DNA from 3 places in the Paraburkholderia sp. BR10141 genome. Region 2 is predicted to be linked to each of the others. Evidence: predicted binding sites of a transcription regulator. Region 2 holds the regulator's gene; each other region holds the start of a gene.
The links. Region 2 encodes LexA, which represses DNA repair genes until DNA is damaged. Its sites were predicted from a motif close to ACTGTATNNNNATACAGT; they were not measured.

Region 1 (5,135 bases), on a different contig from region 2:
AGCACACATGTCGAAGCGTATTCTTGTTATTGGGGCCGGCTTCGCCGGCATGTGGAGCGCGCTGAGCGCGGCGCGGCTGCTCGATCAGCAGGGGCGTACGGACGTGGAGATCACGCTGGTCGCTCCAGACCCGCATCTGCATGTCCGTCCGCGCCTGTACGAAGAAGGCCCCGCGAACTTCCGGGCGCCGCTCAAGGAGATCTTCGATGCGACTGGCGTCAAGTTCATCCAGGGAACGGTGGAGCGCGTTCACGTGGAGCGCCGCGCCGTGGATCTGACCGATGTCGATGGCCGGTCCTCTACGCTCGGCTACGACCGCCTCGTGCTGGCTACTGGCAGCCGGCTGTTCCGCCCGTCGATCCCGGGCCTGGCCGATCACACCTTCAGCGTGGATCAGACCGACGAGGCGGTCGAACTCCAAGCGCACATCCGCAGTCTGGCCAGCCAGCCGGACACGCCCGCGCGCAATACCGTGGTGGTGGCGGGCGGCGGATTCACCGGCATCGAGACGGCCGCGGAAATGCCGGCACGCCTGCGCGCGGCGCTGGGCGAGCAGGTGAAGGTGAAGGTGATCATCGTCGAGCGTAACGATGCGATCGGCCCCGACCTGGGCGCGGGCCCGCGTCCCGTTATCGAAGAGGCGCTGGGTTCGCTCGGCGTGACCTCGAAGCTCGGTTCGGGTGTGGCTTCAGTAGATGCCGGCGGCGTCACGACAACGGACGGCCAGCGTATCGAATCGCACACGGTGATCTGGACGGCCGGGCTGCGCGCGAGCGCGTTGACCGCGCAGATTCCGGGCCGCCTCGACGCCTTGGGGCGTCTGTATGTCGATCGCAATCTAGCGGTGGAGGGCGTGCCCGGTGTCTACGCGACGGGCGACGTCGCCCGCGCAGCCACCGACGAAGAAGGCAATCACACGATGATGTCGTGCCAGCACGCGATGAACCTGGGGCGCTCGGCAGGCCACAACGTGGCCGCCGATCTGCTCGGCCTCGCTCTGATTCCGTATAGCCAGCCGAAGTACGTGACCTGTCTGGATCTGGGCCCGTGGGGCGCGGTCTACACGGAAGGTTGGGAGCGCGAAGTGAAGTTGCAGGGCGCCGAGGCGAAGAAGCTCAAGCACCAGATCAACTCCGAATGGATCTATCCGCCTCGCGCGGACCGCGAGCAAGCGCTCGCCGCCGCAGATCCGCTGCGCATCGTGGTTGCCTGACCATTCAGGATAACGACGGATCTGATTGGACGCGGAAGCCTCGATGGAGGCTCCGCGTTTTTTTGCATGCTGGAAGGGCTCGCAACGCGACGGTCGTTACCCGCGCCGATTGGCAGCGCGCTCGGTGAACCAGTCGACCACGTGATGGTGGTAGCTGGCAGGCGCTTTGGAATACGCGCGGGTGGCGAGATCGGCAAGCGAGTGTTGCTTGAGCTCCGCGCGCATGGCGCGCTCGGCGCCCTGCATCACGGCATGGATCGAGCAGGTGCCGCGTGTGGCCCATGCGGGCGGCTCGTCGTCGAAAACGGCACATTGCCGGCGCACTTCGCGACAGTCGAAGAGCGCCTTGTCGCCGTCGATGGCGTCGACGACATCCAGCGCCGAAATATTGCGCGCGGGTTTCGCGAGTCTGAAGCCGCCGCGTATGCCTTCGGTCGACTCGACGATGCCGGCTTTGGCGAGGCGCGTGAAGAGCTTGGCCGCGTAATCGACGGGCACGCCCTGCATTTCCGCCAGGTCGCGTACGCTCGCCTCGCGCACGCCGGCGGACGTGCCGGCAAGATAGAGCAGGCAATGCAGCCCGTATTCGACGCCGGTGCTGATGTGTGACATGGTTATACGACGACTTTTTGTATCGGAGTTGCTAGGGTAGCGCAGTGCGGCGCCGAAGTCATCCGCTGCGTCAGCGTGTGCGCTCGGGCAGGCATCGGGGCGGGCCAGGCCATCGTGGACGCGACGCATGAATTCCTGTGCGAACATACGCTCAGAGGTGGCGCTTTTCCTCGGTTGACTCGACCCGATGGAGGCAGCATGAACAGAAACGGTGCGAATGGAACGATCGGCGCGATGGTGTTCGTGGCTATCGCGAGCTGCGCTGCCAATGCGAACGCGCAAACCGGCGTGAGCGAGCCGGCCGGTGCGGCCGTGCAAAGAGTCTCGGCATCGACGCCCGGAAGCCGGCCGGATACCTCAGTGGTGCGTGACGTTCGCCGTGCCATCAGGCGCGTGCCGGATCTCGACGATTCAGACATTCACATTCGGGTCAGCCATGGCGTCGTCACGCTCTCGGGCACAGTCCCGGAGACCTGGCAGATCTCGCGCGCGGGCAATGCGGCGAGGCCGGTGCTGGGCGTGACGGCCGTGAGGAACCGGTTGACGGCCCAGAAGGGGGACGCCGCGGCCAGCGAGTAGTGCCCCGCCCGCGCTTCCACCCGAGGCAACGCCCTTGGAAGGCGACTCCCGATCTGTCCTTCCCCATGCGAACGCTCCCCGGAGCCAGTTCAAACTTGCCTTGCGCTGACGCAAAATACTGTATAAATTCACAGCATGTGTTTACGTCCAGTAGGAGCGTCGCATGGAATCGCTAATTCGCATTGTGAATGACGAAGACCGTCAGGCGTTTGAATGGCTGGTGGCAAATGTAGGGGCGGATCGGGTCGCCGCTGCGACGCGGCGACTTGCTGGCGGGGGGAAGCGGCCGTTCGTTTCCGCGCTGTGCCGATACCTCGGTGCATGGCCACCTGCTGCGCGTCGTGCCCGCAAGGTCGAGCCGGTTCATACGGCCGTTGGCGATCTGCATCTGGCGCGCATACGCGAACTGCTTGCGCAACGCAATGCGGTGAAAGTCGCCGCGCATTGATATTCCCGCTCCCGTTGTTTGAGGGCGCAACAGCGCCGCACTCACAATCGCGCTTGCGATGAATCCTCATCGCAAGCCGTATCTTGTTTGACGTCTTGCGTCATCTGACTGCGCGACACCCGTGGTTCGTCTGTTCTTGTCTGACTGGCCGAGATCTAGGCTGACAAGTCAACGGGCGCATCTGCGTAATGAATTGGGGAAACTCCTGACTCAACTAGCATTCATGAGACGGATTTAACAAAGTTAGAATCAAGGCTCTAGTTCGACTCCGGCATTCGCTTTCGCATGGGCAATGCCAATTGCGTTGAAAAGCCATACATCAATCGCGGTCGATGCAGACATAACGATTAATGAAATGCGCAGAGGTTAAATTAGTATGTCTAATCAAAAATTCGCGGCGGCGGGAAGCGAATCGTGGGCCGTAAGGTTGACTACGTTGACCGGTCATCTATTCGATGGTGTTTGTGAACTCTCACGCCTGAATCTCGCGACTTGCAGGTCGATATTCGCTGGTTCGCAACAGCACTTCGAAGGCATGTTGTCCGTCCAGACGCCCGAGCAATTCGTCCGCAACCAGGTCGAGCTATTGCCGTGGGTTGCTTCACAGGCGGCCGGGTACACGCGCGCATGCATGGACATCGCTTCGGAGACTGCGGCGAAACTGCGGTAGCTCGCAGTCGCGAAGAAGCGTGATCAAAACAGGATCAAGCGGGAGGGAAATAACATGTTGAGCCCCCACGAACTTGCCACGTTGATGCTGATAAAGAATGCACCAGGGCGGATCGAGCCCGACCGGGAGGAACTCGGTGCGCTTCGCGATCAGCACCTCGTCATCGTCGATACGCCCGAATCCGGCTTCCCTACGCCCCGCGTGACGCCTCAAGGCGATGCGCTCCTGAGAGCGGTCGCCCGAGTGCGCTGATTGGCGGTCGAGACCGCATAGTCTGTCACACGGACGGGCTATATTCAGAGTGCGTTGCTCACAATTGGGTTGCGATCCGCATGGATCCGAGGAGGCTGACGTGGACCCGTCCTGGCTGGGTATGGCTGCCGGCACGATCGTGCTCGTAATAGCCGCAGTTGGTGTCGCCGCTCACTATCGGCGCGAACGGCGCAGGGCCGATTTGCTGCGCAATCTCGATCACCACGAGTGGTGTCGCTGGACCCGGGTTCGACGCTGAGAACCCGGGTGCTGCGCGCTGGCGGCGCGGGCGGATTTCGATATCCGCGGCTCGTTTGCTTAGGACAATTGATCGGTTGCCGGCTGGCGATCGTCATCGCACGCGCGGTGCGTCTGCGGACGACATGCTACGATCGACCGCATCTCACTTCCATTTGTGCGAGCCATGGCGACGTTGTATGACTTGCTGGGCGTAAGCGACGACGCGAGCGACGCGGACATCAAGCGGGCCTACCGCAGGGCCGCGATGAAAGCGCATCCCGACCGTAATATGGGACGCGAAGCCGCTGCGCATGCGCAGTTCCAGGAGATCAAGGAAGCTTACGCGATTCTTTCCGATCCGGCGCAGCGCAGCGTCTATGACGCAGTCTATGCCAAGGAGATGGGGCGTATGTCCCGCGAGCGCGAAGAAGAGGCGCGCTTGCAGGAGGCGGCGCGTCAGGAGGCCTATGCCCGGCACGTGAGCGTGGCCATGCGCTTCGCGGAGCAGGGCTACAACCGCGATGTCGTATTCGGCGCACTGCTCGCCAGTGATTGCGATTCCCAACTCGCCGGGCGCATTGCCGACGGCGCTATCGCCCTGCACCTGTCGCGTCAGGCGGACAGCGCCGCGCCGCGCAATGCCGGCGCGCCGGAAGAAGCCGTGCCGCCGTCTTCATCGCACGGCGCAGGCGACGAGGAATCGCAAAAGTCCGACGATCGTCGTCACGCGAACCTCTTTAGTGCGATCTGGCACGGTATGTTCGGGTTACATCCCTGAACGTGTGCCGCTGTCAAAATGCGCCGAACAGGCAGGAGCGGGGGTACGATAGTGATCGACATACTACTCAGCGTGGCCACCCTATGACTTCGAATTCACATGCCGCCCGCGATGTCGACACAGAGGCATTGGCAACCTTGTCCGAGTACCTGGAAATTGCACTCGACAAGGGAGGAAGCCTGATTCTCGTTCGAACGCCTGGCGGGAAAAGCGAGGTCTATCTGGGCGATCCCGCGCTGCTGCCGGAAGACTGGGCGCACCTCGGCGCGATTCCGGAGCCGGTGGCTCGCGCGATACTGGAAGGCACGCGCTCCGGGCTCAACGAACTGACTATCCAGGCGCA
Region 2 (5,135 bases):
CCGCGAAACTCGAACTTCGCGATCGCCCACGACGCCGCGAGGCCGAAGCCCAGATTCAACGGCACCGCGATCGCCGCGGTGATGAGCGTGAGCTTGATCGCGGAGAGCGCGTCGGGATCGACGAGCGACGTGAAGTAGAAGCCGATACCCTTCGACAGCGCCTGCCAGAACACCGCGACGAGCGGCACCACGAGAAACAGCGCGAGAAACGCGAGCGCGATGCCGGTCAGCAGCCAGCGCACCCACGGTGATTCGGTGACCGGGTCCGGCCGGCGCGTACTTCGTTGTTGCGGCAGCGTGCTCATTGCGCACCTCCCGCGACGGTTGCGCCCACCACGGCACTCGGCGCGCTGCCGGCCGTTACACCCCGGCTCGTGCGGCGCTGCAAATACCACTGCAGCGAGTTGATGAGCAGCAGCATGACGAACGAGACGCAGAGCATCATCACGGCAAGCGCCGTTGCGCCCGCATAGTCGTACTGCTCGAGCTTGGTGATGATGAGCAGCGACGTAATCTCCGACTTCATCGGCACGTTGCCGGCGATGAAGATGACCGAGCCGTACTCGCCCAGCGCACGCGCGAACGCGAGCGCGAAACCCGTGAGAAGCGCCGGCAGCACCGCGGGCAGCACGACACGGCGGAACGTGAGCCAGCGCGAGGCGCCGAGGCACGCAGCGGCCTCTTCCTGTTCGCGCTCGAAGTCCTCGAGCACCGGCTGCACCGTGCGCACGACGAACGGCAAGCCGATGAAGGTCAGCGCCACGAGCACGCCGAGCGGCGTGAAGGCGATCTTCAGACCGAGCGGCTGCAGGAACTGGCCGATCCAGCCATTGCCGGCATACACGGCGGCGAGCGAAATGCCCGCCACGGAAGTCGGGAGCGCGAACGGCAGATCGACGAGCGCATCGATCACCCGTTTGAACGGAAACCTATAGCGCACGAGCACCCACGCCAGCAGGAAGCCGAATACCGCGTTGATCAGCGCCCCGCCGAGCGCGGCGGTGAACGTGAGCCGGTACGACGCGATCACGCGCGGCGACCACACGGCGCGCACGAACTGGCTCCAGTCGAGTGTCGCCGTCTTGAGAAAGGTGGCGGCAAGCGGAATGAGCACCACGAGGCTCAGATAGGCCACCGTGATGCCAAGCGTCAAACCGAAGCCAGGCAGCGCACTGGGCTTGCGCAATCGAAACGTTGTCATGCTCATCGTCCAGACATGGGTTGCGCGATTCGTGCGTTGCAGATTCGCGCCGAAAAGCGCGCCCGTAGGCGCGCTTCGTTGTTATGCGGTCACGTCGTTATGCGGACCGCTTACTGCTTGACCGCCTGCTGCTTGACTGCTCGACAGCTTTACTGCGGCTGATAGATCGAATCGAACACGCCGCCATCCGCGAAATGCGTCTTCTGCGCGTTGGGCCAGCCGCCGAACGTGTCGTCGACCGTGTAGAGCTTGAGCTTCGGAAACTTCGCCGTGAGCGCCGCCGGGACCTTGTCCGAACGCGGACGGTAGAAGTTCTTCGCGGCGATCTCCTGGCCCTCTTCGCTATAGAGGAACTGCAGGTAGGCTTCGGCCTCCTTGCGCGTGCCCTTCTTGTCGACGACCTTGTCCACCACGGCAACCGGCGGCTCAGCCAGAATGCTCACCGAAGGCACCACGATCTCGAACTTGTCCGGGCCGAACTCCTTGAGCGAGAGAAATGCTTCGTTTTCCCATGCGATCAGCACATCGCCGATGCCGCGCTGCACGAAGCTCGTCGTGGCTCCCCGCGCGCCCGAGTCGAGCACGCCCGCGTTCTTGTAGAGCTTCGTGACAAAGTCCTTCGCCTTCTGCTCGTTGCCGCCCGGCTGGTGCAGCGCATACGCCCACGCCGCGAGATAGTTCCAGCGCGCGCCGCCCGAGGTTTTCGGATTCGGCGTGACGATCGAGACACCCGGCTTGGTCAGATCGTCCCAGTCCTTGATGTGCCTGGGGTTGCCCTTGCGCACGAGGAACACGATGGTCGACGTGTATGGCGAGGCGTTGTCGGGCAGGCGCTTTTGCCAGTCCTTCGCGACGATGCCCTTGTTGGCGAGCGCGTCGATGTCCCATGCCAGCGCGAGCGTCGCGACGTCGGCCTGCAGACCGTCGAGCACCGAGCGCGCCTGTGCGCCCGAGCCGCCATGCGACTGTTTGATGGTGAGCGTTTCGCCCGTCTTCGCCTTCCACTGCTTGATGAAGGCTTCGTTGATGTCCTGGTACAGCTCGCGCGTCGGATCGTAGGAGACGTTGAGCAGCGATGTATCCGCGTGAGCGGCCAGCGGCACCATAGCCGCCATCGCCGTGACGCCGACGAGCGGCGCAACGCCGATGACCAGTTTTGCCGCCAGTGTTTTCAGCCAGCCCGCGCGCCCCGTATGTGTCGTGCCCATCTATCTGTTCTCCGTTCTCGTGTGTGCTCGTTTGCGCTCATTGATGAAACTGCAGCTAACGATGGAGGCCAGTCTAGCGATCCCCTTACATTATTAAAAATGATGTTTTCTTATTTTTTAATACGCAAAAGTGGTAAGGACAGAGGAAGTCGCTGTTGGAGCGCGGTTTCATCCGCGCAAACACGGGAAAACGGCCTGATGGCAACGTTCAGTCGATGAACTTCAAGTAACACTTGAAAAGTGGCGAGTACTGTATAAAAATACAGTTACCTGTTCAAACATACAGTGGCGCCATGACCAAACTCACCGCACGACAGCAGCAGGTTTTCGATCTGGTTCGCCGGGCCATCGAGCGCACGGGCTTTCCGCCCACGCGCGCCGAGATCGCGGCGGAACTCGGCTTCAGCTCCGCCAACTCCGCGGAGGAGCATCTGCGTGCGCTGGCGCGCAAGGGCGTGATCGAACTGGCTGCGGGCGCCTCGCGCGGCATCCGCCTCGTGCCGGGGCCCGACGACCTGCCACACCAGTTCACGCTCCCGCACCCGAGCATCATGCAACTCTCGCTGCCGCTCGTCGGCCGCGTCGCTGCGGGTAGCCCGATCCTCGCGCAGGAGCACATCTCGCAGAACTACATGTGCGACCCGGCGCTCTTCTCGAGCCGCCCCGACTACCTGTTGAAGGTGCGCGGCCTTTCCATGCGCGACGCCGGCATCCTCGACGGCGACCTGCTCGCCGTGCAGAAAAAGGCCGAAGCGAAAGACGGCCAGATCATCGTGGCGCGCCTCGGCGACGACGTGACCGTCAAGCGCCTGAAGCGCCGTCCGAACGGGCTCGAGCTGATCGCCGAGAACCCCGATTACGACAATATTTTCGTGGAGGCCGGCAGCGCGGAATTCGCGCTCGAAGGCATCGCGGTCGGGCTGATCCGCCCCACCGAATTCTAAGGAATCCGTCTGAGCGCGGTTTGCACATTGTTTGCGCACCATCTGCGCATACCTGGAGAGAGTCATGGAACGTCTTGCCCGCCTGCTGCCCTTCCGCCAATTCGGCCGCCTTCGCCATCTCCGTGGAATCGCCTCGTGCGCGGTCCGCGAAGTCCGCGATTCGGCTGCCGCACTGAGCGGCTCGCTCTTCGAAGACTCGCCTGAGATGGTAGCGGCCAGCGCAGCCGACCTGCCCGTGCTGCCCTCGGCACAGCCGGCGTTTGCGCGCGTGTCGCTCAACAGCACGCTCAACACCGAACAGCCCATGCGCCGCGCGCCCGTGCGCGTCTATCAGGGTCCGTCGCGGCTCATCCTAGTCGGCACGGTCGACGCGGTTTGCCGCGCAATCGACCGCTGCATCGCCGAGCAGCACAGCGACCTGCCCGCGGCACTCGCGAAGTAAGCAGCAACGCTGCCCAAATGTGAGAAGAGGTTACGGGCGGGATCGTTTGGCCCGGTTTGCGGTCAACACCGTGTTTAAACGATTTGCCCTATGCCGATGACGGAATCTCTCTCTACCCCGCGCAAGACCCAAGGCTGGAAAAAGCCCGTTGCGATCACGGTCGCCGTCGCAATGGTCGTTGCCGCGATCGGCTACGCCTATGCGTCGCCCTATATCGCGGTGAAACACATGAAAGCCGCGGCCGACGCGCGTGACGCCGTCGCGCTCAACGAATACGTCGATTACCCTGCGCTGCGCCTGAGCCTGAAACAGCAGGTGGGCGAGATGCTGCACCGGCGCGTCGAGGGGCAGCACAGCAGCAATCCGTTGCTGATCCTCGGCGCCGTAATTGGCGCGGCACTGATTAGTCCGCTCGTGGATGCCTACGCCACACCGGAAGGCGTGGCCGCCCTGCTCGATGGCATGCCGCCGACGGGCAAGCCCGGCGACCGGCCACACGCGCCGCCGCCAGCGGAATCCGGCGCGCCATCCGCGCAATCGGCAGAGCCGCCGCAATCGGCACCCGCCTCCGCCGCGCCACCGGCCCCGGCCGTATCCGGCACCCCCGCGCCCGAGGCGCGGCCGGTGACCACGGCGGGCTATCGCGGCCTCAATGAGTTCGCGCTCACGTGGGACCGCGGCAGTACGGGCGAGCACTACGCCGCCATTCTGCAGCGTCACGGGCTCTTCTCGTGGAAGCTCTCGGCGGTCGAGCTAAGCGAAGGAAACGTCTCGAACTGAGACAGATCGGCAGTGGCAGCGCTAACAGGCCGGTTCCAGTCGAGCCGGCCCGCTTGATCCCCTACGCGGCGGCTTGCTGCTGCTTTTCCTCAGCCGCCGACGAACACGCCACGAGAATGCTGCACGAAACGCGGTCGAGCAGCGGCGTGTTGCCGGCGCCCATCCACCAACGCGAGAGCCCTGTGCGGCAGCGGTGGCCCACCACCACGAGGTCGGCATTCAGCTCGTTGGCCAGATTCGCGATTTCGTCGATCGGATGACCGAACGCGAAATGCCCCTGAGCGCGCACGCCGCGCTCAGTTAGCCAGTCCACGCCTTCCTGAAGAATCTCGCGCGCCGTTTCCTCGAAGCGGCCGCAGGCCACGTCGGTCAACAGGCCGGCGCTCTGGGCGATCGTCGAACGCATGTCGACGACCGAGAGCAAGTGCGTCTCGGCCTGCAGATCGAGTGCAAGATCGGCGCCGCACCGCAGCGCCTTGCGGCCTTCGCGCGAGCCGTCGTAACAGAGCAGAATTTTTTTATAGCTCGCCATGATCGCTTCTCCCCGCCCGCGTGATTTG
Region 3 (5,135 bases), on a different contig from region 2:
GCACGATCGCGAGCCCGAGCCCGCTGCCTTCGCCGTCGCGCCCGAGAATGCGGTAGAAGCGCTCGAGCACGCGTTCGCGCTCGGCGCTCGGAATGCCTATGCCCGTATCTTCCACCTCGAGATGGACCATGCCCGCCGAGGGCTCGGGCCGCACGCGCACGGTGATGCGCCCGCCCGCGGGCGTGTAGCGGATCGCGTTGTCGATGAGGTTCGAGAGCATCTCGCGCAGCATCACCGGGTTGCCGTCCACTTCGATGCGCGCCCCCGCTTCGCCATCGTCTTCCTCACTGCCGCCGGCCGTTTCGGGGCCTTCGTAGCCGAGGTCCATCTGCTTGGCGAGCGCCGGCTGCACCCAGTCGCGCACGGCGTGGCGCGCCACGTCGGCCACGTCCACCGAGGTAAAGACCTGTCCGGACATGCGGTTTTCCGCGCGCGCGAGTGCGAGCAGCTGGGTGACGAGCCGTGCGGCGTGCTCGGAGCTCGTCGCGATCTGCTCGAGCGAGCGGTGCACTTCGGCGGGCGCGTCCTGGCGCAGCGCGAGCTCGGCCTGGGTGCGCAAGCCCGCGAGCGGCGTTTTCATCTGATGCGCGGCGTCGGCGATGAAGCGCTTTTGCAGTTCCATGTTCTGTTCGAGGCGCGTGAGCAGGTCGTTGAACGAGGTGACGAGCGGCTCGATTTCGGGCGGCGCGCGGCGTGCTTCGAGCGGCGAAAGATCGTCGGGGCGACGCATGCGGATGTTCGACTGCAGCGCGTGCAGGGGAGCGAGGCCCCGCGAGAGCCCGAACCACACGAGCAGGATCGCGAGCGGCAAGATCACGAACTGCGGCAGGATCACGCCCTTGATGATGTCGTTGGCGAGCTGGCGGCGCTTGTCGAGCGTTTCCGCGACCTGCACGAGCACGGGTTGACCTTGCCGATCGCCGACGCTCGGATGCGTCGGCTCCACGGTCGTATAGGCGACGCGGATGTCGATGCCATGCAGCGTGTCGTCGCGGAATTCGACGAGGCCCGGCGGCGGGCGGTCGTCGTCGTGGGGCAGCGGCATGTCGCGATCGCCGCCGATCAGCTCGCCACGGCTGCCGAGCACCTGATAGAACACGCTGTCGACGTTATCGGCGCGCAGGAAGTCGCGCGTGGAGGCGGGCAGTGTCAGCTCGGCCACGCCGTTGACGGGCTGGATCTGGCGCGCGAGCACATAGGCGTCGGTTTCGAGCGCGCGGTCGAACGGGGCGTTGGCGATCGATTTCGCCACGAGATACGTGACCGCGATGCTCATCGGCCAGAGCAGCAGCAGGGGCGCGAGCATCCAGTCGAGAATCTCGCCGAAGAGCGAGCGCGGGCGGGCCTCGGCGGCGGCTTCGGCTTCGTCGGGCGGGGCGAACGGATTGGCGTAGCGGGCGTCGCGCGCGTCGTCGTCGAGGGCGTCGGCCGCGGATGCGGTCGCGCCCGAAACGCTGTCGCCGGCCGGGCCGGCAACGCCTGCGGCGCCCTTGGGCGGCACGGCGCGCGCGATGGGAGGACGCCCGGCCATCGTCGATCCTGCCTACTTGAAGTGGTGGCTGGCGGGCATCGCCGGCGCGGCGTCGGGCGTGCCGGCCTCGGTCCGGGCGGGCGTCTGGCCTGCGCCGGCCTGCGCTTCCTTCGCCTCCTTTTCGAGGCAGTAGCCGAGCCCGCGCACGGTCACGATGCGCACGCCGCCCGCTTCGATTTTCTTGCGCAGCCGGTGCACGTAGACTTCGATGGCGTTGTTGCTGACTTCTTCGCCCCATTCGCACAGATGGTCGACGAGCTGCTCCTTCGAGACGAGCCGCCCGAGCCGCTGCAGCAGCACTTCGAGCACGCCCAGTTCGCGCGCGGAAAGATCGAGCACCTGGTCGTTGATGCGCGCAATGCGCCCCACCTGGTCGAACGCCAGCGCGCCGTGCCGCACGACGGTCGGGCCGCCGCCCGCACCCCGCCGCGTGAGCGCACGCACGCGCGCTTCGAGCTCGTTGAGCGCGAAAGGCTTGGCCATGTAGTCGTCGGCGCCGAGGTCGAGGCCTTTGACGCGCTCGTCCACGCTGTCGGCGGCGGTGAGGATCAGCACGGGCAGGTTGGAATTGCGCGCGCGCAAACGGCGCAGCACTTCGAGGCCCGGCATTTTCGGCAGGCCCAGATCGAGGATCAGGAGGTCGAACGACTGCATCGACAACGCGGTATCGGCATCCACGCCGCTACGCACGTGATCAACGGCATAGCCCGATTGGCGGAGTGATCTCACGAGTCCATCCGCGAGTATGCTGTCGTCTTCGGCAATGAGGATTCGCATGTTGCGCCAGCGTCGCCTTCGAGGCTTTTAGACCTCGTAGTCAGGCTCGTAACACCCGCGCCGCGCCGCGTCCTTGAAGGCGCGGCCAGGCGACGCGCGGCGGTCTCCCGAAATTCGCGGTTCTGGATAGCCAGAAAGGCTTGCCAAAACCACTGTTTTTTTATACAGTGTCTGCGTTCGTGTGCATTAGCCCGAATGAGGCGTGCGCATGGTCACGAGACGCCGTTCATCATAGCAAAGGACGATTCATGGAAGATAGCAAGAAAGGCTCGGCTGGGCTGACTGCTGAAAAGAGCAAGGCGCTGGCCGCCGCGCTCGCGCAGATCGAAAAGCAGTTCGGCAAGGGGTCGATCATGCGACTCGGCGACGGCGAGGCGGTCGAGGACATCCAGGTAGTCTCCACCGGTTCGCTCGGCCTCGACATCGCACTTGGCGTGGGTGGTTTGCCGCGCGGCCGGGTGGTCGAGATCTACGGTCCGGAATCGTCGGGTAAGACCACGCTCACGCTGCAGGTCATCGCCGAAATGCAAAAGCTCGGCGGCACGGCGGCGTTCATCGACGCGGAACACGCGCTCGACGTGCAATACGCCGCCAAGCTCGGCGTGAACGTGCCCGAACTGCTCATCTCGCAGCCGGACACGGGCGAGCAGGCGCTCGAAATCACCGACGCGCTGGTGCGCTCGGGCTCGATCGACATGATCGTGATCGACTCGGTCGCGGCGCTCGTGCCGAAGGCGGAAATCGAAGGCGAAATGGGCGACTCGCTGCCGGGTCTGCAGGCGCGTCTGATGTCGCAGGCGCTGCGCAAGCTCACCGGCACGATCAAGAAGACGAACTGCATGGTGATCTTCATCAACCAGATCCGCATGAAGATCGGCGTGATGTTCGGCAACCCGGAAACCACCACGGGCGGCAACGCGCTCAAGTTCTATTCGTCGGTGCGTCTGGACATTCGCCGCATCGGTTCGATCAAGAAGAACGACGAAGTGATCGGTAGCGAAACGCGTGTGAAGGTCGTGAAGAACAAGGTCTCGCCGCCGTTCCGCGAAGCCGTTTTCGACATTCTCTACGGCGAGGGCATCTCGCGTCAGGGCGAAATCGTCGACCTCGGCGTGCAGGCCAAGATCGTCGACAAGGCGGGTGCGTGGTACAGCTATAACGGCGAGCGCATTGGCCAGGGCAAGGACAACGCACGTGAATTCCTGCGCGAGAACGCGGACATTGCTCGCGAGATCGAAAACCGCATCCGCGAGTCGCTTGGCGTGAGCACGATGCCGGACGGCGTCAAGGACTCCGGCGAAGTCGAAGTCGCTGACGAAGAGTAAGTCCACAGGCTCTCGTAGATAAGGCAAGCTGATGCGCAAGGGCGGGTCACCCACGTCCTCGCCTTCCGGCGAGCAGGCTAACCCGCACGCGGGTTCGCCTGCGGACAGGGGCGTCGAACGGCGCTCCGCCGTCAAGCCTGCCGACTCGCGCACGAGCCGTTCTGGCCATTTGAGCCGCGACGCCCAGGCGGGCGATCGCGGTTTTGCGCATTCTGGCGCCGCGTTTTCTTCGCCCGCCGATCTCAGCGACGATGGCGGCGCGGTCTTCGAAGTCCCGTTCGAGGCGTTCTTCAGCGGGGCGGATGAAGAGGCGGCAAACGTGCCGCCAGAACCGCTGTCCGAACCCACATTCAAGCGATCGCGTCGCGCGCCGCTCGAAACAGCGCGCGAATCCAGCGCGCCGCAAGCCGACCAATACGAGCGTAGCTCGGCCAGCCGCGCCGCACGCGCCAGCGCGCGCGAACAATCGTCCACGGCGAAGCAGCGCCCCGAGCGCTCCCTCAAGGGCCGCGCGCTCGGCTATCTTTCGCGCCGCGAATACAGCCGCGCCGAACTCTCGCGCAAGCTCATGCCGTACACCGAGGACGCCGACGCACTCGAAGTGCTGCTCGATTCACTCGAACGCGAGGGCTGGCTCTCCGACGCGCGCTTTGCCGAAAGCGTCGTGCACCGGCGCGCGTCGCGCGTGGGGGCAGGGCGTATCGTCAGCGAACTCAAGCGCCACGCGGTGGGCGAAGCGCTCATCGAAGAGGTGAGCTCGCAACTGCGTGAGACCGAGCTCGTCCGCGCCCGCACGGTCTGGCAGAAGAAGTACGGCCAGTTGCCCGAGACGCCCGCCGAACGCGCGCGCCAGGCGCGCTTTCTCGCGGCGCGCGGCTTCTCGATGTCGATCATCGGCAAGATCCTCAAGGGAATCGACGAAGACTGGTCCGATAACTGAGCCGGCCGTCTCGAAAAATCCGCTCAGGCAAGTCCCCGCCCGGCCTGTGTGTTCGCGGCTGTCTCAAATACTCGGTATGTTAAAATCACGAGGTTTTCCAATCCGGTCTTACCTTTAGCATGCCGCTTTCTCCGCCCGTGCCCCGCCAGTTGCGCCATCAGCGCGCCATCCGGGCGGTTGCCTATGAGCGCGAAGACGGCCTGTGGGACATCGACGCGTGTCTGACCGACCACAAGCCACGCGACGTGCCGCTCGCCGCCGGTGTCCGGCCCAATGGTCTGCCGATCCATGAACTCTGGCTGCGTATTACGATCGATCGCAAGCTCAATGTCGTCGACGCCGAAGCGTCGTCCGACTGGGTGCCTTACGACGGTCAGTGCCAGAACGCCAATCCCGCCTATCGGGCCCTTATCGGGCTCAATCTCCTCGACAATTTCCGCCGTGAAGCGGGCCGGCTCCTCGCCGGCACGGTCGGCTGCACACACCTCACAGAAATGTTGGGCGTTTTGCCGACCGCTGCGATCCAGGCGTTCGTCGGGGCAGTGTGGGACACATCGAATGG

Region 1: ACOJB8_RS06225 (CppA family protein) is a predicted target of LexA. The motif match lies at 2,522-2,539, and genes of this name have one in related genera.
Region 3: recA (recombinase RecA) is a predicted target of LexA. The motif match lies at 2,460-2,477, and genes of this name have one in related genera.

What each region holds. Positions count from the first base shown of each region.
Region 1 covers NZ_JBMIQH010000003.1:332,377-337,511, reverse strand. The annotation lists gene ACOJB8_RS06240 (NAD(P)/FAD-dependent oxidoreductase) at 8-1,213, shown strand; gene ACOJB8_RS06235 (RrF2 family transcriptional regulator) at 1,310-1,825, opposite strand; gene ACOJB8_RS06230 (BON domain-containing protein) at 2,024-2,404, shown strand; gene ACOJB8_RS06225 (CppA family protein) at 2,568-2,852, shown strand; gene ACOJB8_RS06220 (phasin family protein) at 3,229-3,522, shown strand; gene ACOJB8_RS06215 (hypothetical protein) at 3,577-3,774, shown strand; gene ACOJB8_RS06210 (hypothetical protein) at 3,833-4,000, opposite strand; gene ACOJB8_RS06205 (J domain-containing protein) at 4,199-4,792, shown strand; gene ACOJB8_RS06200 (hypothetical protein) at 4,876-5,135, shown strand, end outside.
Region 2 covers NZ_JBMIQH010000023.1:36,025-41,159, reverse strand. The annotation lists gene cysW (sulfate ABC transporter permease subunit CysW) at 1-305, opposite strand, end outside; gene cysT (sulfate ABC transporter permease subunit CysT) at 302-1,201, opposite strand; gene ACOJB8_RS27630 (sulfate ABC transporter substrate-binding protein) at 1,351-2,409, opposite strand; gene lexA (transcriptional repressor LexA) at 2,703-3,353, shown strand; gene ACOJB8_RS27620 (hypothetical protein) at 3,418-3,795, shown strand; gene ACOJB8_RS27615 (DUF2939 domain-containing protein) at 3,892-4,575, shown strand; gene ACOJB8_RS27610 (universal stress protein) at 4,637-5,107, opposite strand.
Region 3 covers NZ_JBMIQH010000007.1:51,027-56,161, forward strand. The annotation lists gene ACOJB8_RS12040 (sensor histidine kinase N-terminal domain-containing protein) at 1-1,531, opposite strand, end outside; gene ACOJB8_RS12045 (response regulator transcription factor) at 1,544-2,308, opposite strand; gene recA (recombinase RecA) at 2,557-3,633, shown strand; gene recX (recombination regulator RecX) at 3,665-4,573, shown strand; gene ACOJB8_RS12060 (DUF2889 domain-containing protein) at 4,693-5,135, shown strand, end outside.